DNA from 3 places in the Staphylococcus gallinarum genome. Region 3 is predicted to be linked to each of the others. Evidence: predicted binding sites of a transcription regulator. Region 3 holds the regulator's gene; each other region holds the start of a gene.

The links. The regulator CtsR, encoded in region 3, represses protease genes until heat stress. The targets are predictions, from matches to a motif close to ATGGTCAATAAAGGTCAAACA.
Region 1: a site for CtsR is predicted at 5,192-5,212, ahead of clpB (ATP-dependent chaperone ClpB). Genes of this name have one in related genera too.
Region 2: a site for CtsR is predicted at 4,361-4,381, ahead of clpP (ATP-dependent Clp endopeptidase proteolytic subunit ClpP). Genes of this name have one in related genera too.

Annotation. Positions count from the first base shown of each region.
Region 1 is NZ_CP069082.1:2,024,065-2,032,434, reverse strand. Features, by position in the region: gene JN168_RS09590 (CoA-disulfide reductase) at 5-1,327, opposite strand; gene JN168_RS09585 (Cof-type HAD-IIB family hydrolase) at 1,361-2,203, opposite strand; gene JN168_RS09580 (metal-sulfur cluster assembly factor) at 2,316-2,624, shown strand; gene JN168_RS09575 (acyltransferase family protein) at 2,975-4,780, shown strand; gene clpB (ATP-dependent chaperone ClpB) at 5,261-7,873, shown strand.
Region 2 is NZ_CP069082.1:2,141,599-2,149,968, forward strand. Features, by position in the region: gene JN168_RS10160 (hypothetical protein) at 200-433, shown strand; gene JN168_RS10165 (DUF4887 domain-containing protein) at 576-1,247, opposite strand; gene JN168_RS10170 (hypothetical protein) at 1,540-1,737, shown strand; gene JN168_RS10175 (TIGR01777 family oxidoreductase) at 2,116-3,012, shown strand; gene JN168_RS10180 (hypothetical protein) at 3,039-3,221, shown strand; gene clpP (ATP-dependent Clp endopeptidase proteolytic subunit ClpP) at 3,731-4,315, opposite strand; tRNA gene JN168_RS10190 (tRNA-Arg) at 4,470-4,541, shown strand; gene JN168_RS10195 (hypothetical protein) at 5,637-6,092, shown strand; gene JN168_RS10200 (MAG6450 family protein) at 6,162-6,536, opposite strand; gene JN168_RS10205 (Panacea domain-containing protein) at 6,529-6,978, opposite strand; gene JN168_RS10210 (hypothetical protein) at 7,130-7,594, opposite strand; gene JN168_RS10215 (hypothetical protein) at 8,149-8,304, opposite strand.
Region 3 is NZ_CP069082.1:2,521,267-2,529,636, forward strand. Features, by position in the region: gene JN168_RS12050 (ATP-dependent Clp protease ATP-binding subunit) at 1-899, opposite strand, end outside; gene JN168_RS12055 (protein arginine kinase) at 913-1,923, opposite strand; gene JN168_RS12060 (UvrB/UvrC motif-containing protein) at 1,916-2,467, opposite strand; gene JN168_RS12065 (CtsR family transcriptional regulator) at 2,489-2,950, opposite strand; gene JN168_RS12070 (NupC/NupG family nucleoside CNT transporter) at 3,108-4,322, shown strand; gene pdxT (pyridoxal 5'-phosphate synthase glutaminase subunit PdxT) at 4,371-4,946, opposite strand; gene pdxS (pyridoxal 5'-phosphate synthase lyase subunit PdxS) at 4,948-5,835, opposite strand; gene pdxR (MocR-like pyridoxine biosynthesis transcription factor PdxR) at 5,935-7,332, shown strand; rRNA gene rrf (5S ribosomal RNA) at 8,169-8,283, opposite strand; rRNA gene JN168_RS12095 (23S ribosomal RNA) at 8,362-8,370, opposite strand, start outside.

The sequences.
Region 1 (8,370 bases), 500 kb from region 3:
TAAATTATAGATTACGTGCTTTATAACCAATCATATTGATAATATCTTTCGGTCTACTATATGGTGGAGCATATGCCACTTCAAAATCTGTTAAATCATCTATAGTAGACTGATGCATCATTGCCATAGACAAGACATCGATTCGTTTGTCTACGCCACTTTTACCTACTGCAGCAGCTCTCAATATTTGTCGAGTATTACTATCAAAGTAAACACGTAAATGTAATTTATGGTTATTAGGATAGTAACCGGCGTGGTCATTTTGATAAACTTCTACCATTTTATAATTAAAGTGAGTTAATTCAGATGGTGAAACACCAACACTTGCAAAGGTATAGTCAAAAAATTTAACAATATTTGAACCTAAATAGCCTTTGAATTGTATCTTCTTATTACCAGCTAGTTGTTCGGCGATGATACTTGCAGCTCGATGTGCTCCCCATGCTAAAGGCACATGTGCAGGTAAGTCCACATGGCGATAATGTGAAGTAATAATATCACCCAAAGCATAAACGTTAGGAATATTAGTTTCGAATTTATTATTAACTGGAATGTAACCATGTTCATCTAAGTGAATTGAAGATGATTGTAAAAATGCTGAATTTGGCTTAACCCCAACACCTTCAATAATTAAATCAAACGTTTTTACAGCACCTGATTTAAAATGTACTTCGTTACCTTCGACTTTTACGACTTCTTCATTTAAACGGTATGGAATACCGCGTCTATCCATTTCTTCAATAATCGGTTCATTCATGTCGGAATCCATTAATTTATTAATATGTTCAGAACGATGAATTAACATCGGTTGAATATTGCGTTCGTATAAATTATCTAATATCTCTAAACTGATGTAACCAGCACCAATAACTAATGCATTTTGTACTTGATGATGTTCAATAAATTGGTAAATAGCATCAGTATCCTCCATATTACGTAAAGTAAAGGCAATTGGACTATTTAAATTGAGATGATTAGCACTGCAACCAGGACTTAATACGAGCTTATCATATTCAACTGTATAGGATTGTTCAGCCTTTTTATCGTAAACAATGACTTTATTTTCAGCTGTATCTACTGCAGTGACTTCGTGATAGGGTTTTACCGTGATTTGCTTACTATCATAAAATTGTTCAGGTGTTGCTTCTAAAACGAGGTCTCTTGAAGTGACAACATTACCAATATAATACGGCAATGCGCAATTAGCGAAACTCATGTCTCTATCTTTTTCAAAGACAATGATTTCACTTTCTTTATCTAATCTTCTTATTTGACTTGCGACCGTCGCGCCTCCAGCTACAGCACCTACAACGACTATTTTAGACACAGTCAACAACCTCCTTTAAGCAAAAATAATGCATTATATTTTAGATTTAATTGTTGCTTCATACGGGATATTTAATTCAAAGAATGTATTAAGGTATCTACCGATGCCATCTTCATTGTTAGAATAAGTAACTTCATTGGCAACATGCTTTAGTTCATCAAGGCCATTGTTCATTGCAATGCCATATTTCGCATATTTAATCATTTCTAAATCATTATCTTCATCGCCAAAGGCAATAATTTGATTACGATCTATGTCTAGATGATGTTTTACATAGTCAATACCTTTTGCCTTGCTGATACCTTGTTTGACAATTTCAATAACTGGGAACGGTGATCCCCAACGACGGTGCTCGATATTCTCTGCATAGAATCTTGTTAACATTTGTTTAACACGTGGAATCATTACTTCTTCTGCTTCCACAAGTATTGATGTAGGTGATTCAGTTAATGCTGTTAGTAAATCGCCTGTTTCTACTTTTGGTGTTCCCATAGAGAAGCCATCGAATAATTTTTGATCAAAGTTATTAATAAATACATGATCTTTAACTTCAGCAATAATATTAGATACACCATAGTCATTTAGAGATTGGATAATGCTCTTAGACAAGTCCAAATCTAATACCTCGTGTACTGTTTTAAAGTTATTATCTTTAGGGTGATGGACGAAAGCACCATTAAAATTAACGACAGGTGTATCCATATTAAGTTCATGATAATAAATTTGACTAGCTCGATATGGACGACCGGTAGCTATCATAAGCTTATGTCCTTGCGCTTGTAACGTTTTTAGTACTTCCTTTGTATAAGGTGAAATTTCTTTATCATCATTTAACAATGTGCCATCTAAGTCTAAACATATTAAAAAAGGTTTCATTAAAATCTCCTTAAGTTATAATAATAGTGTATGAATATCATAGCATTTTATTGGCGTTTTGTAAGATATTTGATATATTGTTAATATCATTAATAACGAAGAGGTGAGACGAATGGATGAAGGATTAAAGGATAGCATACTTAATGCACTCGAAATGGTAATTGACCCTGAGTTAGGAATTGATATTGTAAACTTAGGTTTAGTATATAATGTCGACGTGGATGATGACGGTTTATGTACGGTTGAAATGACATTGACTTCAATGGGATGTCCTCTAGGACCGCAAATTATGAACCAAGTTAAAATGGTATTAGCTGAAATACCTGAGATTTCAGATACAGAGGTTAATATTGTTTGGAGTCCACCATGGGACAAAGATATGATGTCTCGCTACGCTAAAATTGCGTTAGGCATTGGCTAATAAAGAAGTGAATAAATATCTTGTTTGAGACTAATTAGCACATCTTAGATTTTTAAAGGTGTGTTAGTTGGTCTTTTTTTATTCTATTTAGTGGGGTGAGTAGTTTGAGTTAAGTATATTTCGTAGTGAATATAGTTACGATTTGCCACTGTTCAGTGAAAGAATGAAAATGTTTGAGTTTATTTAAAATGCGAATTATAATCTATAACTACAAAAATATTAAATATTATTATCGTGCAAAATTATTAAATTAATTGCAGTTACATTACAAAAGTATTACAATAACTTAGTAAAATGGATGAAATATGCATAAATAGATTTAAAATTTGAGTATGAAGGTTTGATTTTAAATGAATAGAGATTCAAATTTGGGAATGAACAAACACCGTCATACACGTTATATGCCTGGCCTTGATGGTTTAAGAGCGATTGCGGTCTTAGCAATTATTATTTACCATCTTAATAAACAGTGGCTAACGGGTGGTTTTTTAGGTGTAGATACTTTCTTTGTTATTTCTGGTTATTTAATTACTAGTCTATTACTGAAAGAGTTTGAAGAAACTGGAAGTATCAATTTAAAGCAATTCTGGTTACGTAGAATGAAACGACTCATACCTGCCGTTTTTGTGTTGGTAGGCGTAGTATCTATGATGACACTGATTTTAAAACCAGATCAAATCGTAAATATTAAGCATGATGCATTTGCAGCAATATTTTATGTATCCAATTGGTGGTATATTATGACTGATGTAAACTACTTTGAACAGTTTGCATTTATGCCATTAAAACATTTGTGGTCACTAGCGATAGAAGAGCAGTTTTACATAATTTTTCCAATAGTCCTGATCACATTACTATTAACAGTTAAGAAATATAGAAATATAACCTTGATTTTTTGGATTGTTTCATTAGTTTCATTGTTGTTAATGGTATTAATTTCTGAACCTCATATGGAACATTCTAGAGTATACTTCGGTACTGATACTAGACTACAAACGATGTTGCTTGGTGTCCTACTCGCATTTTTATGGCCACCATTTAAATTGAAAGCTAATCCACCTCGTATCTTGTCACATACAATTGATGGATTAGGAATTGTCAGTACAGTGGTTATTATCATGTTATTTATTTTTGTTGATGACAATAGTGATTGGATTTACAACGGTGGATTCTATGTTATATCAGTGTTGACTCTTTTTGTGATATTGAGTGTTGTCCACCCATCAGCATATTTTGCAAAGGTAATTGGTAATCCGCTATTTGTATATATTGGCAAACGTTCTTATAGTTTATATTTATGGCATTTTCCGGTAATAAGCTTTATCCATTCCTATTATGTGGAAGGGCAAATACCAATTTATGTGTATGTATTGGATATCATAACTACATTAATCTTGGCAGAATTATCATATAGATACATCGAGACACCATTTAGAAAATATAGCTTTAAAGCTTTCTCACTCAATCGATTTAAACGGGTGTCCTTTGTTAGGACAGTCGCATTATCTATTATTTTAGTACCAACAGTGTTTATATTTGCTGGTGCATTTGATCAATTAGGGAAGGATCAACAACAACACAAACCAACAAGCTTTTCTTCACAAAAAAAGGACGGCAAAAGTAAAACAGCAAATAACAGTAAAGATGATGCGAAACATAAAGAAGATAGTACATCTAACAAAGTCTATAAAGATATCAAGCCATTGCTTATTGGTGATTCTGTTATGGTAGATATCGGAGAGTATTTTACAGAGCGTGTACCAAATGCAGAAATTGATGGTAAAGTTGGTCGTAATTTATACGAAGCAACGCCATTGATTCAACAAAAATATGAAAGTTACAATAAAGCTGGTAATAAAGTTGTATTAGAATTGGGAACTAATGGTGACTTTTCTAAAGCACAATTAAATGAATTAATAAGTCAATTTGATAAGGCAGATATTTATCTCGTCAATACACGTGTTCCGAGAGGTTATGAATCACATGTAAATAAATTGATTGCAGACGCAGCAAAAGAACATAAAAATGTGAAGGTTGTTGATTGGTATAAACGTTCGAAAGGACATACTGAATACTTTGCTTCTGATGGCATTCATTTACAACCATCAGGAGTCAGAGCCTTATCAGATGAAATTACGAAACAAATAACTCAATAATATCTATTAAATGATGGTAATTCTTTGTTAAATATCTAACAAGGATTACCATTATTTTTTGTGGCGTCATAGTTCGATATAAGTTGAATATAATTACAATAAGTTGCTGATATGTGAGCGTAAGTTTGCTGAACCGATAGACAGTTTTATAAATAGATCATTTATTAATGACAGTGTTATAACTTGCTACGATAAGTTTAAACAAATAAGTATTGGTAATATAAAAAATATGTATAAAATATTGTTAAAAGGATAATGACATAATTCTAATTAACATTTGGCATGAAAACGATAAACGTTTGATTGAGCAATTTATTTTGAGCGTATTATTTTCTATAAACGCTTAAAAAATTATGATTAAAATAAATCATAATGGTTGATAAATCATGAAAGAGGGACTATAATTAAATTAAGGTCAAAGAAAGTCAAAGTCAAATTAACTTTGGTTTGATCAAACACTCAATGGTGAGGTGAATCATATTGGATATTAATCAAATGACCTATAAAGTTCAATCAGCCTTACAAAAGGCAATGGAATTAGCTAAAACATATGAAAATCAAAATATAGAAATTGAAGCAATATTAGCCGCTGCATTAAATGAAGATGAAAGTTTATTTAATAGTGTACTTGAACGTGCCAATATTGATACAAACGAATTATTAACAACTTATAATAATAAATTAAAACAATATCCAACTGTTCAAGGTGACAACGTTCAATACGGGCAGTATATCAGTGCAAAAGCAAATGAATTATTTACTAAAGCTGAAGATTATATGAAATCATATGAAGATGAATTTATATCAATGGAACACTTAATATTATCAGCAATAGACATAGATACAACGACAGCACAATTTGTCGGCAATAAAAAAGAAGTAATAACGGAAATAATTAAAAAAATAAGAGGAGGAAATCATGTGACATCACAAAACCCTGAAGTTAATTATGAGGCGTTAGAGAAATATGGTCGTGATTTAGTAGAGGAAGTACGTCAAGGTAATATGGATCCAGTCATTGGACGTGACGAAGAAATTCGTAATGCGATTCGAATTTTAAGTAGAAAGACAAAAAATAATCCTGTGCTAATTGGTGAACCGGGTGTAGGTAAAACAGCAATCGTAGAAGGATTAGCACAAAGAATTGTGAAAAAGGACGTACCAGAGTCACTATTAGACAAAACAATATTCGAGCTTGATTTAAGTGCACTTGTTGCAGGTGCGAAATACCGTGGCGAGTTTGAAGAACGCTTAAAAGCCGTATTGAAAGAAGTTAAAGAGTCAGATGGAAAAATCATTTTATTTATTGATGAAATCCACATGTTAGTAGGCGCAGGTAAAACTGAGGGCGCAATGGATGCAGGAAACATGTTGAAACCCATGTTAGCACGTGGTGAATTACATTGTATTGGTGCAACAACACTTAATGAATATAGAGAATATATTGAAAAAGATTCTGCATTAGAACGTCGTTTCCAGAAAGTAAATGTATCAGAGCCTGATGTAGAAGATACAATTTCTATTTTACGTGGTTTAAAAGAACGCTATGAGGTATATCATGGTGTTAGAATTCAAGATAGAGCACTTGTTGCAGCTGCAGAATTATCAAATCGCTATATTACGGATCGATTCTTACCTGATAAAGCAATAGATTTAGTCGACCAAGCTTGTGCTACGATTAGAACAGAAATGGGTTCAAATCCAACTGAATTAGATCAAGTTAATAGAAGAGTAATGCAGTTAGAAATTGAAGAGTCTGCATTGAAGAATGAATCAGATAATGCAAGTAAACAACGTCTACAAGAGTTACAAGAAGAATTATCTAATGAAAAAGAAAAGCAAAATGCAATTCAATCACGTGTTGAAGAAGAAAAAGGTAAAATTGCTAAGCTTCAAGAGAAACGCACTGAATTAGATGAAAGTAGAAAAGCATTAGAAGATGCTGAGAACAACTATAACTTAGAAAAAGCAGCAGAATTACAACATGGTAAAATACCAGAACTTGAAAAAGAATTACAAGAAATGGAAGCTGCATTCCAATATGAGCAAAATGGAGATAGCGACCGTATTATCAGAGAAATTGTTACAGATGAAGAAATAGGTGATATCGTTAGCTCATGGACAGGTATTCCTGTTTCTAAATTAGTAGAAACTGAAAGAGAAAAATTACTAAATCTTGCAGATATACTACATGAACGTGTCGTAGGCCAAGATAAAGCAGTAGATTTAGTAGCTGATGCTGTAGTAAGAGCAAGAGCAGGGATTAAAGATCCTAACAGACCAATAGGCAGTTTCTTATTCTTAGGTCCAACTGGTGTAGGTAAGACAGAGCTAGCTAAATCGTTAGCGTCTACTTTATTTGACTCTGAAAAACATATGATTCGAATTGATATGAGCGAATATATGGAGAAACATTCCGTTTCAAGATTAATTGGTGCGCCTCCAGGTTATGTTGGTCATGATGAGGGTGGTCAACTCACAGAAGCGGTTAGACGTAATCCATATTCAGTTATTCTGTTAGATGAAATCGAAAAAGCACATTCTGATGTATTTAATGTGTTGCTACAAATACTAGAAGAAGGACGTTTAACTGATTCTAAAGGTAGAGCAGTAGACTTTAAAAATACAATTATTATCATGACTAGTAACATTGGTTCTCAGATTTTACTTGAAAATGTTAAAGACGCCGGTGTGATTACAGAGAATACTGAAAAAGCAGTTATGAATAATTTAAATCAATATTTCAAACCAGAAATCATTAATCGTATGGATGATATTGTCTTATTCAAACCATTAACAGTTAATGATATGAGTTTAATCGTAGACAAAATTTTAACACACTTAAACATTCGTTTGATGGAACAACGTATTTCAATAGAAGTGTCAGATGCAGCAAAACAATGGTTAGGCGAAGAAGCATACGAACCACAATTCGGTGCAAGACCATTGAAACGATTTGTACAACGTCAAATTGAAACACCATTAGCACGAAAAATGATACGAGAAAACTTCCCAGAAGGCACAACAATCAGCATTGATTTATCTGAAGATGGTTTAACATTCGAAGAACACAAACCACAAACAATACAATAATCTTAGGAATAAAGTCTGGGATCTAAATACCCAGCATTAAGCCCATCAAAGATCAAAAATCTTTGATGGGCTTGTTATTTCTATCAATACTGCGTATTGTTATTACTTGCTTACCAAGGGGGCTGGGTCGAGCATTTATCGCGCCACGCATCTTACTCCCTCAGTTGTCTCGCAAACAATACGCAGTTCTTATATGTTAGCACTACAAAAAATTAGACACTTTATAATGAATTAATTGAAACAGAAATTATCCCTGAGGTAAAACAAGAAATGAATAACAGGTTAAGAGACGAAGATTTAAATAAAATCACAAATCAACTATTTTAGTCTGAAAGAATAATGTCTCAGACCCTATGTTGTTATTAAATGAAATTTTCAGGTATTGACCACACATGATAAATGTAGTTGTTATATCTTGTTAAGAAAGACTGTGCATCATACAAAATATAAATGCTACAAAAAATATTCACCACATTAACATCCAACTTATTGATACA
Region 2 (8,370 bases), 380 kb from region 3:
TTACTCATTTATTAATAGGCTTTACAATTTACAAATTACCCTTTTATGTACAATCTTAATCATTAAATTGCACTTTATATTTATATTATTGTAATAATTCGAGTCATAAGTCAAATTTCATAACTTGCTACCTTTATTTTGCCTAGAGGGAGCTTAAAAGTTAAACTAAAAGTAACTTTACTTACAAGGGGGTCGTGTTATGTCCAGCAATGAAAAACCTAAAGTTTTAACGCCTGGTGATGGTCAATATAAAGATGATAGCTATTTTAAGCATCATCGACATAGCAACAATAATCATGATGCCAAAGGCTACAGTCGCCATTATCATTATGGTACGAGAATTGGATGTGGTCCTTTCGGTTGTTTAGGCGGTTGTTTGACTTTAATACTACTACCAATAATTATAATTTATTTCTTACAATTATTCTTTTGATTTTTCCATTGAAAATATAAAAAGACACGCCACGTAACTTTAGTATTGTTGTACCCCTATTAAGTAAGTTGAGATTATGCATACTTACTATTAGATGTACCACACTCGTCAATCGTGTCGTGCCTTATTTTAAATTAATATGTTAGTCTTCATCTGAAGATTGGCTACTCTTTTCTGAGCTGTTATTACCTTGGCTACTTGAACTAGATGATCCTTGACCTGAATTCTGAGTTGATTTTTGTTGTGTTGATGGTTGTTCTGTGGATTTTGGTTCAGTTGTCTTTTTTTGCTGTGTTGATGGTTGCTCTGTTGTTTTCTCTTCGGTTGATGGCTCTTCAGTAGTCTTTTCTTCAGTTGATGGTTCTTCTGTTGTTTTCTCTTCAGTTGATGGTTCCTCAGTAGTCTTTTCTTCAGTTGACTTCTCTTCGGTTGAAGGTTTTTCCTTAGTTTTCTGCTCTTGTGTAGTATTACGTTCTACTGTTGCTGGTTGTTGGGTCTGTTGCTGTGTTTGTTGCGTTTGTTGCGTTTGCTGAGTCTGCTGGGTTTGTTGCATTGTTTGTTGCGTTTCTTCAGTTGATTTGTTTTTTTTCTTTTTTTCTTCCTTAGTTTTCTCTTTTTTCTTTTCTTTTTCTTCTTGCTTTTGGTCACTTAAGCGTTCATTCGCTCTATTAGAATGATCTACAAAAGCAAAGATTGCGAAAACAAGGCCGAATAAAAGTAGGAATACTATAACCCCACTAACGATTTTGGCAAACAAGCTCATCTTCTTTTTACCACGACCATCAAAATCATTATTTTGATTATGCTTTGGCATATGCTTCCCTCACTTTAATTTTATATCTATTTAATCGTAAGCTCTGTTAAATTACAATTTACTATTGTCAAAAATATATTTTACAACATTTCAAAGTTGATTAAAACTTATTACCACTTTTTTCACTAGTTAATATTGAAATTACATTTACAATTGTAGAATAAAAACACAAAATATCTTATTATTTATTGTAAATCCATTTTAAGTTAAAAGAAGTCACCCTTTCAATAAAACAAATGAAAACATAAGTTTTTTAATAAATTATAGCTCGAGTAAGGATGTGTCATAATAAGTGGAAAATAGTGATTTATTCAAAAATTCAAACGATCCACAACAATTTAAGCAGCATGGTATACGACAAATGATGAAAGAAAATGATGAATATGAATCAACAGATAATGATAAGTCTAATCACAAAATAATACCAATCACTTTGGCTTTACTGATTATTATAGCTATTACTCTAATTACCTTTTTTATATTTTTATAACCATAAATGATTATGTATTATTCTCTTAGTATGATTAATTCATTTTTCAAAGTTATCAAAATTCAAAAAGATAATTTTACAACAATAATTGAGATAACATAAAAAAGGTCTATACTATAATGTATAGACCTATACTAAAGGGAGTCAAAATTTTACCTTCATTGTATATTATGGGGTATACTCGAATAATTAAGAAAAGATTAATTATTATTGAAGGTACTTTTATTATAACTTATACAATATGAATATAAAGGCTTCTAAAGGTTAGTTAATGACATATTAATGAACAATTTTTGAAAAAATTATGACCTTCTATTTTAAAGTAACTAAGAAGATGAATAATTAAAATGAAATGCAATTTATTCTAGAGGTGATACGATGAAACAGTATTTAATCACAGGTGGCACTGGTATGGTTGGCAGTCAATTAATTGATGCAATCGTGGAAAGTGATGCGCATATTACTGTATTAACAAGACAAAACAAAATCAATTCACACCCAAAAATTTCCTATGTGAATTGGACTGAATCTGATTGGGAAAGTAAAGTTCCAGATATAGATATTGTGATAAATCTAGCTGGTGCAAGTCTTAACCATAGATGGACTAAGCAACATAAACAACAAATTATGTTAAGTCGTATTCAAGCAACTCAAACATTATATGAATTGTTTAAATCAAGAACAAAACGCCCAGACGTATTTTTCAATGCAAGTGCCGTTGGGTATTATAGACCTGATTATAACCGTACCTATACAGAATTATATAAATCGTTACCTTTTGACTTTCTTTCTGAGGTCGTCTATCAATGGGAACGACGCGCAAAACAATTCGAAACATTAGGTTCACGCGTAGTCATCGGTAGATTTGGTATGGTGTTATCAGACAAAGGTGGCGCATTACCATTAATGAAACAAAGTTACGACTATTATGTTGGTGGCAAACTAGGTTCTGGCCGCCAATGGTATTCATGGATTCATATCGATGATTTAGTTAGAGCCGTTCTATATACAATCAATGACGAAAATGCAAAAGGGGCATTTAACTTCACTGCGCCAATTGTAGAACGTCAAAACTTATTTGGTTATACATTAGCTCGTATTACTCATCGCCCTCACTATACATGGGTGCCGTCACTAGCTTTGAGATTAGTACTAGGACAAATGTCCACTGTTGTTTTAGATACGCAAAAAGTCATTCCAAACAAACTTCAAGCACTAGACTTTAAATTTAAATATCCTGACTTGAAAATTGCACTTGAAGATTTGGTACATTAATTTAAATATAATGAGAGGAGATATACATGAAGCAAGATAGTGTTACTCATATCCTTTTATTAATTGCAGGCATACTTATATTTATTAATGGCATATTTGCATTTGAAAATTCTGTACCGATGATTATTGTTTCTAGTTTTTTCATTGTAATAGGAAGTATTTGCACAGTTTTTGCCAGTCTACTTATATTTAAAAAGTATAAGTCATAACCTTATTCATATAAAAAGTTTGAATCATAAATTCCACAAACATAGCGCTCAGATAAATGAATTCAATTTATCTGAGTGTTTTTTTGTTTTAATTACGTATTGTTGGCTCGCTTTCCTAGGGGACAGCTTCAGCCTGTAGTCTTCAGCTTGTCCTGCTCCCTCAGGAGTCTCGCCAAAATACGTTGAAATTATTTATGTCTTTTAAATTACTGTATATTCAATTCTTATATTCAATTTGTCTTGTTTATGTTGGTATATCAATCATTAAATACTTAATACCTTATCTACTAGATTTTCATTCATAGTACGTTTTGTTGACTCGCCTTCCTATAAGAACAGCTTCAGCCTGTAGTCTTCAGCTTGTCCTGCTCCCTCAGGAGGCCCGCCAAAATTGTGTCCCAAAATTATAAAAAAGGCAACTTCTATATGATTTCAATAGAAATTGCCTTCTAATAATTGTACTAAAACTTTATGTCTTAGAGACTTTATTTCATTGTATCCTTTGAAAATTAATCTTCAGGATTCATAACGTGGTCTACTAAACCGTATTCTTTCGCTTCTTCAGCTGATAAGAAGTTGTCACGATCAGTATCTTTTTCAATTTTTTCAATTGATTGACCAGTACGATCTGCTAAAATTTGATTTAATTTAGCACGTGTTTTTAAAATATGGTTAGCAGCAATTTCGATTTCAGTTGCTTGACCTTGCGCTCCACCTAATGGTTGGTGAATCATTACTTCTGCATTTGGTAATACATAACGTTTACCTTTCGCACCAGCAGCAAGTAAGAATGAACCCATTGAAGCTGCCATACCAATACAAATTGTTTGAACATCAGGTTTGATATGTTGGATTGTATCATAAATAGCAAAACCAGCAGTCACACTTCCACCTGGTGAGTTGATATAAAGATAAATATCTTTCTCAGCATCTTGTGCTTGTAGGAATAATAATTGTGATACGATAGAGTTTGCTACGTTATCATCGATTTGTGAACCTAACATGATAATACGATCTTTTAATAAACGTGAGTAAATGTCATAAGCGCGTTCCCCACGGTTTGTAGTTTCAATTACTGTAGGTATTAAATTCATTAATATTGCCTCCTTATTTCTAACTGATAAACTTATTTTAACCTAAAAGTCAAACATGGTCAAAAAATAAAGCTCAAAATATTTAACCATTTTTATTTCATTCTTGTTGACCCTTACAAATAACATTTGTAAACTAATATTATTGTTATATTTACCCCTCGTAGTGTAATGGATAACACATAAGATTCCGGTTCTTAGAATAGGGGTTCGATTCCCTTCGAGGGGACTTATAAGATATAATTACACACTTTTCAAAATCAAGAATGTTGTAATGACGGCATTCTTTCCACATGGTATTACCATTACTAACTATATAAAACTAAATTTTAGGGACTTTTAAGGGACCCGAATGACAAAACACCCCACCTATTCATTTAGGTGGGGTGTTGCATAAAAACAACCGCTATTACACGGTTGTAATTATAACTTTTAAATTAAGAAAAAATTTGAATGAGAGTATATAAAATAATTACCCTCTTATTGCAAAAACAAACATAAAAAGCGCATCCTTTTTATTAGAATGCGCAGTAACTGTAACTGTATAATATATTTTACGATTGGTTTGTGCTCAACGAACACATTCATATTGTAACACACTTAAATTGTTTATAGAACAGCAAATAGAGATAGGTCTGTAACATACCTATCTCTTCCTGTTGATTGATTTTATTCAGAAGTCATGACATCTGCCACTTGTTCTCATTACCCTTAAGATTTATAAAATAAACATAAAAAAGCAACCAAATTAATGGCTGCTAAAGGCGATCAATCACTATAAAGTATTAATCAGGGAAGAAATGGGTCTAACTTCCCTTTTAATATATAACCACTTTCATAATACTTAAACATAAGAAAACAGGCACATTGTATGCACCTGTTTAGAAGAGTGTATTTTACATTATCAAATTTCATTAGCTATTTTGCTAATACCCACTGATAACTCTATTAAAACATAAAAAAACAGCCGAATTAACGGCTGCTTCTCATCCTTTATATTAAGGATGACCATGTCAATTTTAAAAGAAAACAAGTATATGTGACTAAAACTTCTCCCACACAAAATGTATATTATCATATTTACCGCAATTTTAAAACGGACATAAATAATAGTTCTAGTCAAATAAAAAAGCAGATACTTTAAGTACCTGCTTTTAAGTGTATATATAATGATCATTTAACAAGTCATCTTATGAATAAGATAGACAGACATTGTATAAGTAAATGAAAAAATTTAAATTAAAATGCGCTATAGACTTGAGTCGTAAAGTATAATAAATTTAATATTTTATATTTACATACACTAAAAAGGAGATACATAATAATGAAAAACTTTTTTCTTGCGATAGTTACGCTATTGCTAATCGCACTTTTAGGAACTGCGATATACATTTATAACAATCCTAAAGTGATAGAAAAAATTACTAGTCAAGATAAAAATGGTAAGGTTAAATCAAATGAGGAGGAAAAAGATACATCTACGCAAGATGACAACACAGATACCTATCCTAAACAAACTGAAGAAGGCACAAATGAATTGTCTAACACACCACAACAAACAGAAGAACATGATAGCGAAGGACTTACACAAGAGGATAGAGATAGGATAGCAACTGAACAAGCAACTCAGCAATCACCTAAACCACCTAATGGTTTAACAGATGATGAATATGCTGAATGGGAAAAACAAACTTATCCTCCTCAAGAACATAATACAGCAGGAGAAAATAATTACAAATATGCTAAAGAGCACGGCTTAATACCTGAAGAAGATAAATGATAAAAAAATTGATCTAGATTATTTTCTAGATCTTTTTTATTAATAAAACACCCACCAGTTGGTGAGTTTTTATTTATGATACTTATGATTTAAATCTAATCTTAATATATTAAAATAACCTTTATCGTCATAAAAACCATGTATTCTAAATTGTTTACGATCTTTGCCATAATGAAGTATTTCAATATTATTTTTCATCTCTTTTACTGGCCCCTTTTTTCTCAAAAAAAGGTTATCCACTTCTGTAATAGTGAGTCCTTTATAAACTGTTTCTTTAATGAAATTATGCAATTCTTTCGTTAAATCTTTAGGTTTATTAGTATCAAAACAATATTTAGGCTCTAATTCTGTACCAATCGCTAATTTAAAAACTCTGCTTTTCAAATTAGTTAACTTCGTACCTTTTGCAGTATGTTCACTTTTTAATTTCGTTAACTTAGTCACCGCTATAAATACTCCAATAATAATTTTTCATATCTTCAAATCTAATAATATTATTAGAAGATTCGGTCTCTCCTAAACCTTTACGTTGGTTCAACCATGGTGCCTCTTCGTGAGTGATAGCTTCCAGTTCATTCCCACTTAGATGTCCATATGTTTCTAAAACAGAATCCAAAATTTCCTTTTCTTTATTAGAAAAACTATATTCCACATCTTTTGCTGGTTCATTTATTTCATTCCAACCATAATTTTTATATTCTTGATAAAGTTCAGGCGATACTGGGCCATGAACCCACGCTTCAAAATGAGTATCATCGACTAACTTTTCATTTAATAATGCATTGCACCAAGCTTCTGCATAATAAGAAAGTTTTTGTAGTTTTTTGGGAGTAATATCTTCACCATTTTCAATAATATACTTGGCTACTTCATGTATACTAATCATCGCAATCCCTCCTTTAATTACATCATATATTATAAACAATACTTTTTGTACAGTATTTTAAACATTTCATACGTAAATACAGAGCAAGCACATAAGTGCCTACCCTATAATCATTTGACTAGTGGGGATATCAAAATCTGAGTTACTTACATTATTGATATTTATCCAATCTTTTCATTGCTTCAAATCTTGCAGTTAAATCCCTTAGACGCTCACTTTCATCAGGTGACATTGTAGTTTTACCTTCCATTGCGTCAGTTTTTTTAAGTTGTAATTGTTGAAGTTCATTCTTTTCAGCGTCCGTCAAATAAACTGATTGCTCTGCTGTTGGTTTATTAGGAGACGTTTGTTTGATTGAATCGTTTTTCTCGCTTGTTTCTTCATCAGTTTGTTGTGATGGCGTTTCATTTAATTGATTATCCGTTTGTGGGCTAGATTGTGTGGTAGTATCGTTATTTTGATATGATTCTTCTCCTTGTGTTTGTTGTGTCTCTTTCGAACTCTGAAAATCACTTTGTGTGTGATCATTAAAGTAAAGATTATATGCGAAATATCCTGCAAAACATGCTAAGCCTATAAATATAAGTGTAAATATTGTCCCAAAAAATATTTTCATGATTTTTATTCCTTTCACTTTTATCATCTTAATATTACTAGAAACATATGCTTTACTCAATACAGTTTTGTATCGAAAATTGAAATGATTGCAGTTTAATTTTAAATAAAAAAACAACCGCTGTTACACGGTTGTATAATAGACTTCATCATCAATACAGAGAACTATTTATATTTTACCAAATACTTCATATTTTAAACATAAAAATAGCAACCAAATTAATGGCTGCTATAAAGGATTATCATCATGAAAAACTATTGCATAAGGAATTGCCATTACCATGCTACTATATATATAACCACTTACATTATATTTAAACATTAAAAAACAGCTGAATTAATAGCTGTCTTTTAACTAGTAGTAAATGTTTAGGATATTAAAATTAACAAGAAAATAAGCGTATTGTTTAATCACTTATAAACAATACTTACAATCTATCATTTTTATTAGGCTTATAAAAGGTCATTTACAAAAAAACAACTATCTTTACAAATTTTTAAAATAACGATTTTTCAATATTTGAACATAAAAATTTACTTCTGAAATTTGTCAATCTATATTTTCTTTAATTTTCTCATTATTTTATTTATATATTTTGAATAATCTTTTCCTTTTTTCATTTTTATTTTACCGTTTATTTTATATAAAACATTTTCGATTTTTCCATTTTCTACATATTTCCTAAGTATTTTTTTAATTTTATATTTCATAATAAACCCCCTACCTTCAAATCTATATTTTCTTAAATATACATTAAAATTGTAAATATAGTGTGA
Region 3 (8,370 bases):
AAGATGTTTGATGCATCAATTGCACCTTCTGCACCACCTGCACCTACTAGTGTATGCAACTCATCGATGAATAAGATAACATTACCAGCTTGATGGATTTCTTCCATAACTTTTTTCAAGCGCTCTTCAAATTCACCACGGTATTTTGTTCCGGCAACAACTGTACCCATATCTAGTGACATGACACGTTTGCCTTTCAATGTTTCAGGGACTTCATTGTTAACGATTGCTTGAGCTAAACCTTCTGCAATTGCAGTTTTACCTACACCTGGTTCCCCGATTAATACTGGGTTATTCTTTGTACGACGACTTAATACTTCAATAACTCTAGTGATTTCTTTATCTCTACCAATAACAGGATCTAATGTACCATCCTTTGCAATTACTGTTAAGTCACGTGCAAGTCCATCGAGTGTTGGTGTGTTATTTGATTTATTTGCTTGTGCATTTTTATTACTCATTTCTGGACTACCTAAAGCTTTCACAACTTGCGCGCGTGCTTTTGTAATATTTAAATCTAAGTTTGCAAATACGCGAGCAGCGACACCTTCATTTTCACGAATTAAACCAAGTAAAATATGTTCAGTGCCAACAAAGTTATGATGTAACTTTCTAGCTTCATCCATTGATAATTCAATTACTTTCTTCGCTCTTGGTGTGTAATGTAACGCACCCATTTGCTCTTGTCCTTGACCTATAAGCTTTTCAACTTCTTCTACTACCTTTTCTTCAGTAATATCAAAGGATTCTAAAACTTTAGCAGCAATACCTTCCGGCTCTTTCATTAAACCTAAAAGTAAGTGCTCTGTTCCAATATTTGAATGATTTAATCGAATTGCTTCCTCTTGGGCGTGTGCTAATACGCGTTGCGCACGCTCTGTCAATCTACCAAATAGCATATAACATGACCTCCTAAACGATATGTTCTCTCAATATATCCGCTCTTTTTTCATTCACGGTTCTCTCGTCTTCTTCATCTAATAAGAATGGTGATTGTATCGCAATCATCAACTCATTAAATTTGAAGTCTTTCAATTCAATATAGCCTAAATCAATGCCAAGTTTCACTTCACTTAATCTTAACGAAGCTTCCTCCATTGATATGAGTCTACTATATTTCAAAATTCCTAACGATCGATAAACTCTATCTAACGTTTCCGTATGATTATGTTCATTTAATCGTTCACGAATCTGTAATTCTTCATTTATAATTTGTTGAACCACTTCAGTTAAACTCTCAATTATTGCTTCTTCATTTTTACCTAATGTCAATTGATTCGAAATTTGGTATATATGACCATAAACTTGAGAGCCTTCCCCATATATACCCCTAATCGTAAAACCAAATCTATTAATCGTTTGAGCAATACGATTCATTCGTTTCATTATCGATAATCCTGGTAAATGCAACATCACACTTGCTCTCATACCCGTTCCGATATTTGTAGGACAAGTTGTGAGATAACCTAGGTGTTCATCAAAGCTAATATCAACTGCCTTATCAAGTTCGTCATCTAGATGAGATGCTTTCTCGAAAAGTGATTTCAATGATAAATCATTACCCATTGCTTGTATACGAATATGATCTTCTTCGTTTACCATTACACTAAGTGACTCATCATCATTGAGTAATACCGCTGAAGCTGGCTGTCTTATTAACTCTGGACTTATAAGATGTTTCGCAACAAGTTTATACTTGCTCTGTTGATCCATCGTATCCAAACGTTGAATCGACAAATCTGGAAGCGCATCTTGTACTTCATTTATCACTCTAAATCCATCTTGTTCTGATGGAAACATAAGTGGGTGCACATGATTCTCTAAATTTCTTGCCAAACGAATCCTCGATGACATGACAACTGGACTTTCCTCTTTATCACGCATCCATTCACTCATATAAGGACTAATATAATCTTTACTCATCGCGGCTCACCTCACTGTCCGCTTTTAGTGCCTTGATCTCATCTCGAACAACAGCTGCTTCTTCAAAGTTTTGCTCTTCGATTAACTTATTGAGGTGTTCTGACTTTTCCTCAATTTGTTTCTTTAATGCTAACTTTCTATATGATGAACGAGGTGTTTTCCCAGTGTGTTCAAATTGGCCACCTTGTACTCGTCGCACTATATCAACAATGTCATCTTTGAAAGTTGCATAGCAGTCTGCACAACCAAATTTACCGACATGTGCGATATCTTTAAGTGTCATGCGACAAGTTGGACATCGTTTTGCTTCTTTAAAAGCTACTTCATCAAATTCAATTCCGTGTTTAGCTGCTAAATGCTGTAAAATTTGTTTAACAACAAATGCACCTTCAATATCATCTTGAGACTGAAGTTGTTGATTCTGCGTCCATGGATTTCCTCCCTGAGCACAAGTTGAACAAACCCATTTCTCATTCACGCCATCTTGTCCTTTAACTGCTAACTTAACTTCCGCTTCATTTAAATGACAATTCTCACATAGCACGACCAAACACCTCACTTTACTTTAATAATAATTAATCACAGGTAATAAACGTTTAAGAATATTTGCTCTGATAATATCTCTAGCAATTACATCCATCTTCAACGTTTCCCTATCAATAACTGCTTGAATCATTTTTGCTTCTCTCTCGTTGATATAAGATTTGTCTAACAAACCATCTATAATATAATACGCTTGTTGTTGTGAAATTGAAGGTCCAATTAATTGAAGTAGATGGTTAATATACCCAGTTTCATCTTTGTTTTCAATTTTAGTGATTCGGATATAACCACCGCCACCTCGTTTACTTTCAATTTCATAACCATGTTCATTAGTAAAACGTGTTTTGATTACATAATTTAATTGCGAAGGCACACAGTCGAAACGTTGTGCAATATTTGCACGTTGGATTTCCACCACGTCTTCATTGGCGTCTTCAAATAATTTTTTAATGTACTGTTCTATGATGTCGGACATGTTGTGCATGATTATCACCTCTTTTGACCTTCTTTGACTATATTATATGACCAACTTTGACCTTTTTCAACCAATATGTTTGAAAAATTTTTGATTAATGATGTTCAGAGACTGATATTTTATTGTATTATAGGTATTAAGAAAAAATAAAAGGGATGAAAAAATTATGCACATTATCATTGGATTAATTGGAATTGCTGTATTTTTAGGACTAGCTTTCCTTTTTAGTTCTGACAAAAAGAAAGTACGTTGGCAATACGTTGGTCTGTTACTTGTTATTCAACTTGTATTTGCGTTTATTTTACTTAAAACTAAATTCGGTATTACAGTTATCGGCGCTATATCTGATGGATTCAATTATCTATTAGCTAAAGCTGCAGAAGGGGTTAATTTCGTTTTTGGCGGATTTGAATTCGTAGATCCTAAAAACCCACCTTTCTTCTTTAACGTGTTATTACCAATTGTATTTATTTCGGCACTAATCGGTATCTTACAATATACGAGAATCTTACCTTGGATTATTAATGTTTTAGGCTTAGCTATTTCTAAGATTAATGGAATGGGACGCTTAGAATCTTATAATGCAGTAGCTGCAGCAATCCTTGGGCAATCAGAAGTGTTTATTTCACTGAAAAAGGAACTGGCACACATTCCAAGTCAACGTTTATATACATTGACTGCTTCAGCAATGTCGACAGTTTCTGCTTCAATCATCGGCGCATATTTCACATTAATTGAACCACGCTATGTCGTTACTGCTGTTGTATTAAACTTATTTGGTGGTTTCATTATCGCTTCAATCATCAATCCTTACAAAGTTGATGCAAAGGAAGATAAATTAATCGTAGAAGAAAGTGAAGCTGGGAAACAATCTTTCTTCGAGATGCTAGGTGAATATATCCTTGATGGATTTAAAGTCGCAATTATCGTAGGTGCAATGTTAATTGGGTACATTGCTATCATTGCATTATTAAATGGCGTTGTTAGTGCTATCTTCACTGCAGTTAGCGGTGGTAGTATCACATGGGATTTCCAAACATTAATTGGGTTTGTTTTTGCACCATTTGCATTCTTAATTGGCGTACCTTGGCACGATGCTGTACAAGCTGGTTCAATTATGGCAACTAAATTATTATCAAATGAATTCGTTGCAATGCAAAGCTTAAGTAAGACAAAGGAAATTAGTGATCACGCTAAAGGTGTAATCTCTGTATTCGTTGTTTCTTTTGCTAACTTCAGTTCAATTGGAATTATTTCTGGAGCTATAAAATCACTTAACAGTGAAAAAGGTGACGTAGTTGCACGTTTTGGCTTAAAATTACTTTTCGGTGCAACATTAGTATCATTTATTTCTGCAGCAATTGCAGGATTCTTCATTTAATAAACAACAAAAAAGCAGTTTGGTTATTTAACCAAACTGCTTTTTTTATTATACTTTTTCAACAGTAGTAGGTGCTACGATGTGATCAATAAAATATTGCGTGACTCTATAATCATCAGTTAATTCTGGATGGAATGAAACACCCAAATAACGTCCCTCTTGAACTGCCACAATCTTCTCACCCACAACACTTAACACTTTCGTTTCACCGTGAGCTTCTACAATATGAGGCGCTCTTATAAATACACCTTCAATATCTTTCGCAATCCCAGCTACATCTAACTCACTTTCAAAACTATCTACTTGTCTGCCAAATGAATTACGTTCAACTGTGATATCTAATTTATTTAGGTAACCTTCCTCGCCTACAATATCTTGTGCTAACACAATTAAACCTGCACATGTGCCAAACATAGGTAAAGTAGATTGTTGTAACGCTTCTTTAAAACCGTATAAGTTCATCAATCGACGCAATGTAGTAGATTCGCCACCTGGTAAAATCAATCCGTCAATTTCTGCTAATTGCTCTACACGCTTTACAGCTACACCTTCATGTCCACTGAGTTCAATATGTCTGATATGCTCTCGCACAGCACCTTGCAATGCTAGTACACCAATTTTCATATTACCATCCACGCTCTTGCATACGTTCTTCTAATGATAATTCATTGATGTCTAAACCTTTCATTGCTGTGCCTAATTCTTTAGCTAGACGACCAATTAATTCATAATCTTGATAATGCGTTGTAGCTTGAACAATTGCTTTTGCAAATTTTTCAGGATCTTCTGATTTGAAAATACCAGAACCAACGAACACGCCATCCGCACCTAATTCCATCATTAATGCAGCATCTTGAGGAGTTGCTACACCACCTGCAGCAAAGTTAACTACTGGTAAACGACCATTGTCTTTAATTGCTTTTAAAACATCATATGGTGCTCCAATGTTTTTAGCCTCAGTCATAATTTCATCATCGTTCATTACAGTTAAACGACTAACTTCCGCATTTACTTGACGCATGTGTCTCACTGCTTCAACGATATTTCCTGTACCTGGCTCACCTTTAGTACGTAACATCGCAGAACCTTCACCAATTCTTCTAGCAGCTTCTCCTAAATTACGGCAACCACATACAAATGGTACAGTGAATGCATCTTTACGTAAATGATACTCTTCGTCAGCTGGCGTTAAAACTTCAGATTCGTCGATATAGTCAACACCCATAGATTCTAATACACGTGCTTCAGTAATATGACCGATACGTGCTTTTGCCATAACAGGAATTGAAACAGCATTCATAACTTCCTCTACAATTTTAGGATTAGCCATACGTGCTACACCACCTGCAGCTCTTATATCAGAAGGTACACGTTCTAATGCCATTACCGCAACGGCACCTGCTTCTTCTGCAATTTTAGCTTGTTCTGCATTAACAACGTCCATAATAACGCCGCCTTTTTGCATTTCAGCCATTCCTCTTTTTACTCTTTCTGATCCAGTAACTTTAGACATGAATAAATTACCCCTTTACTTAGTTGATTAAATTCATTTTAAAAGATAAACTGGTATTTAAAAAGGTACAATTTTAAAATATTTCAAGGGGTCAGTTAAATGCCTAATAAACATCTTTATCTCAATTTATATGAAAATTTAAAACAGCAAATCATCGAAGGCCAATACCAATCTGATGATAAATTTCCATCTAAGAGAGCTTTGAGCCAGCATCTATCAATCAGTCATACAACAATAGAACATGCATATCAACTACTTTTAGATGAAGGCTATATTTATTCCAAGCCACGATCAGGATACTTCGTGTCCGACATTGAAACCTTACCTATTGTTAATCGCAATGCTACACATTTAAATGAATCACCAAATCAAACTATCGCATATAGCTCTAATGAAGTTAGTAATAATGAAAATAACAATGAAACTTTGGCGTTTAACTTATCAGAAATAGATGCAGAATATTTTCCAATGAAACAATTTAGAAAATATGCTAGAGACGCCTTCGAAGATGATCAACTATCACTATTACAACGTACAAACCCAAAAGGAGAATGGCAATTGAGACAAGAAATTGCACATTACCTTTTTAATAGTCGTGGGGTAACGTGTCATCCAGAACAAATAATAATTGGTTCTTCAACTGAACAACTGATTAATTTAGTGACAGACATTCTAAATAAACCACAATTTTATATTGAAAATCCGAGTTATCCTCCAATTAAAAAAATACTAGATAAAAAACAAATCAAGTATAAACAAATTACAGTAGAAAAAACTGGTATTGCTTTAGAGGCATTTAAGAAATTCAATCACAATGTTGCATATGTCACTCCATCACATCAATTCCCTACTGGGTATGTAATGAATTTAAAAAAGCGTACCCAACTCATTCAATGGGCACAACAAAGTGAACAGCGTTATATAATTGAAGATGATTATGACTCGGAATTTCGTTACTTCGGCAAACCCATCCCTGCATTACAAAGTTTAGATACTAAAGACAAAGTGATATATATCAGTACCTTTTCAAAATCTCTTTATCCAAGTTGTCGAATGGCTTATTTAGTACTCCCCAAAAATCTTTGTTCAAGATACGATACACTTTCCAATAAAGAAAGTAATACCGTCCCAACTCATTTGCAAAAAATGGTAGCCAGCTTTATGGAATCAGGTAGTTTTGAACGCCATTTAAATAAAATGAGGAAAGTATATAAGGCTAAATTGAAATTCATAATTGATGCACTCACACCTTACCAAGAACAATTAGAAGTCAACGGTGCATTTGCTGGCATGCATTTCACCTTAACAGTAAGAAATGGTCTTACATTAGAAGAGTGCTTAAAGAGAGCAAAACAAAATAACCTAAAAATCATACCATTTAATGAATATGATCAAAACTTACAAGATGTAAAATTTATATTAGGATTCGGTGGAATTCCATTTTCAAAACTTGAAATTCATACACAAGCTTTAATTAAGACTTTAATTAAGAAATGATTAAAATAATAAAATAAATTGAGGTTAGTAATACTTAAGTTAAGCGCTTAGGATATAAAAAAAGAGACATGACGGTCTCGGCTCATCGCATCTCTGCTTGCCTGTATAGTACCACTTATTACAGCTTTTTTTACATCATATCTATTAGTCTATGTACTAAGATTTCTATTTTCTATCTTTTTAGTTTAGTGGTACTTATATAAGCGCTTTAGCTCTTATATTCCACTTATCCTACTCTTGCGGAACGTAAGTCTGCTACCATCGGCGCTATGGAGCTTTTCTGACATGTAGTCAAGCGCTCGCATCTTTCCTCATTTTCTCTTTCTCCTCTTTCATTTACCACTTGTAAGTTCAAATCGTCGTTCGCTCAATTCGTCAGCTTCAAACGCTTTCTACTTGTCAGTGTGATTCAGAAGTTAAGCTCCTTGGATATAAAAAAAAGAGACCTTACGGTCTCTACTTGCCTGTATAGTACCACTTATTACAGCTTTTTTTACATCATATAGATTAATCTATATATTAATCTATATATTAAACTTTTCTTTTATTTCGTTTTTAGTTTAGTGGTACTTATATAAGCGCTTTAGCTCTTATATTCCACTTACCCTACTCTTGCGGAACGTAAGTCTGCTACCATCGGCGCTATGGAGCTTTTCTGACATGTAGCCAAGCGCTCGCATCTTTCCTCATTTTCTCTTTCTCCTCTTTCACTTACCACGTGTAAGTTCAAGTCGTCGTTCGCTCAATTCGTCAGCTTCAAACGCTTTCTACTTGTCAGTGTGATTCAGAAGTTAAGCTCCTTGGATATAAAAAAAGAGACCTTACGGTCTCTGCTTGCCTGGCAACGTCCTACTCTTGCGGAACGTAAGTCCGACTACCATCGGCGCTAAGGAGCTTAACTTCTGTGTTCGGCATGGGAACAGGTGTGACCTCCTTGCCATTGTCACCAGACAATGAAATGTATTAAATTATACATTCAAAACTAGATAGTAAGTAAAATATAATTACCAATCAAAACGGTTTATAAAATTGATTAAG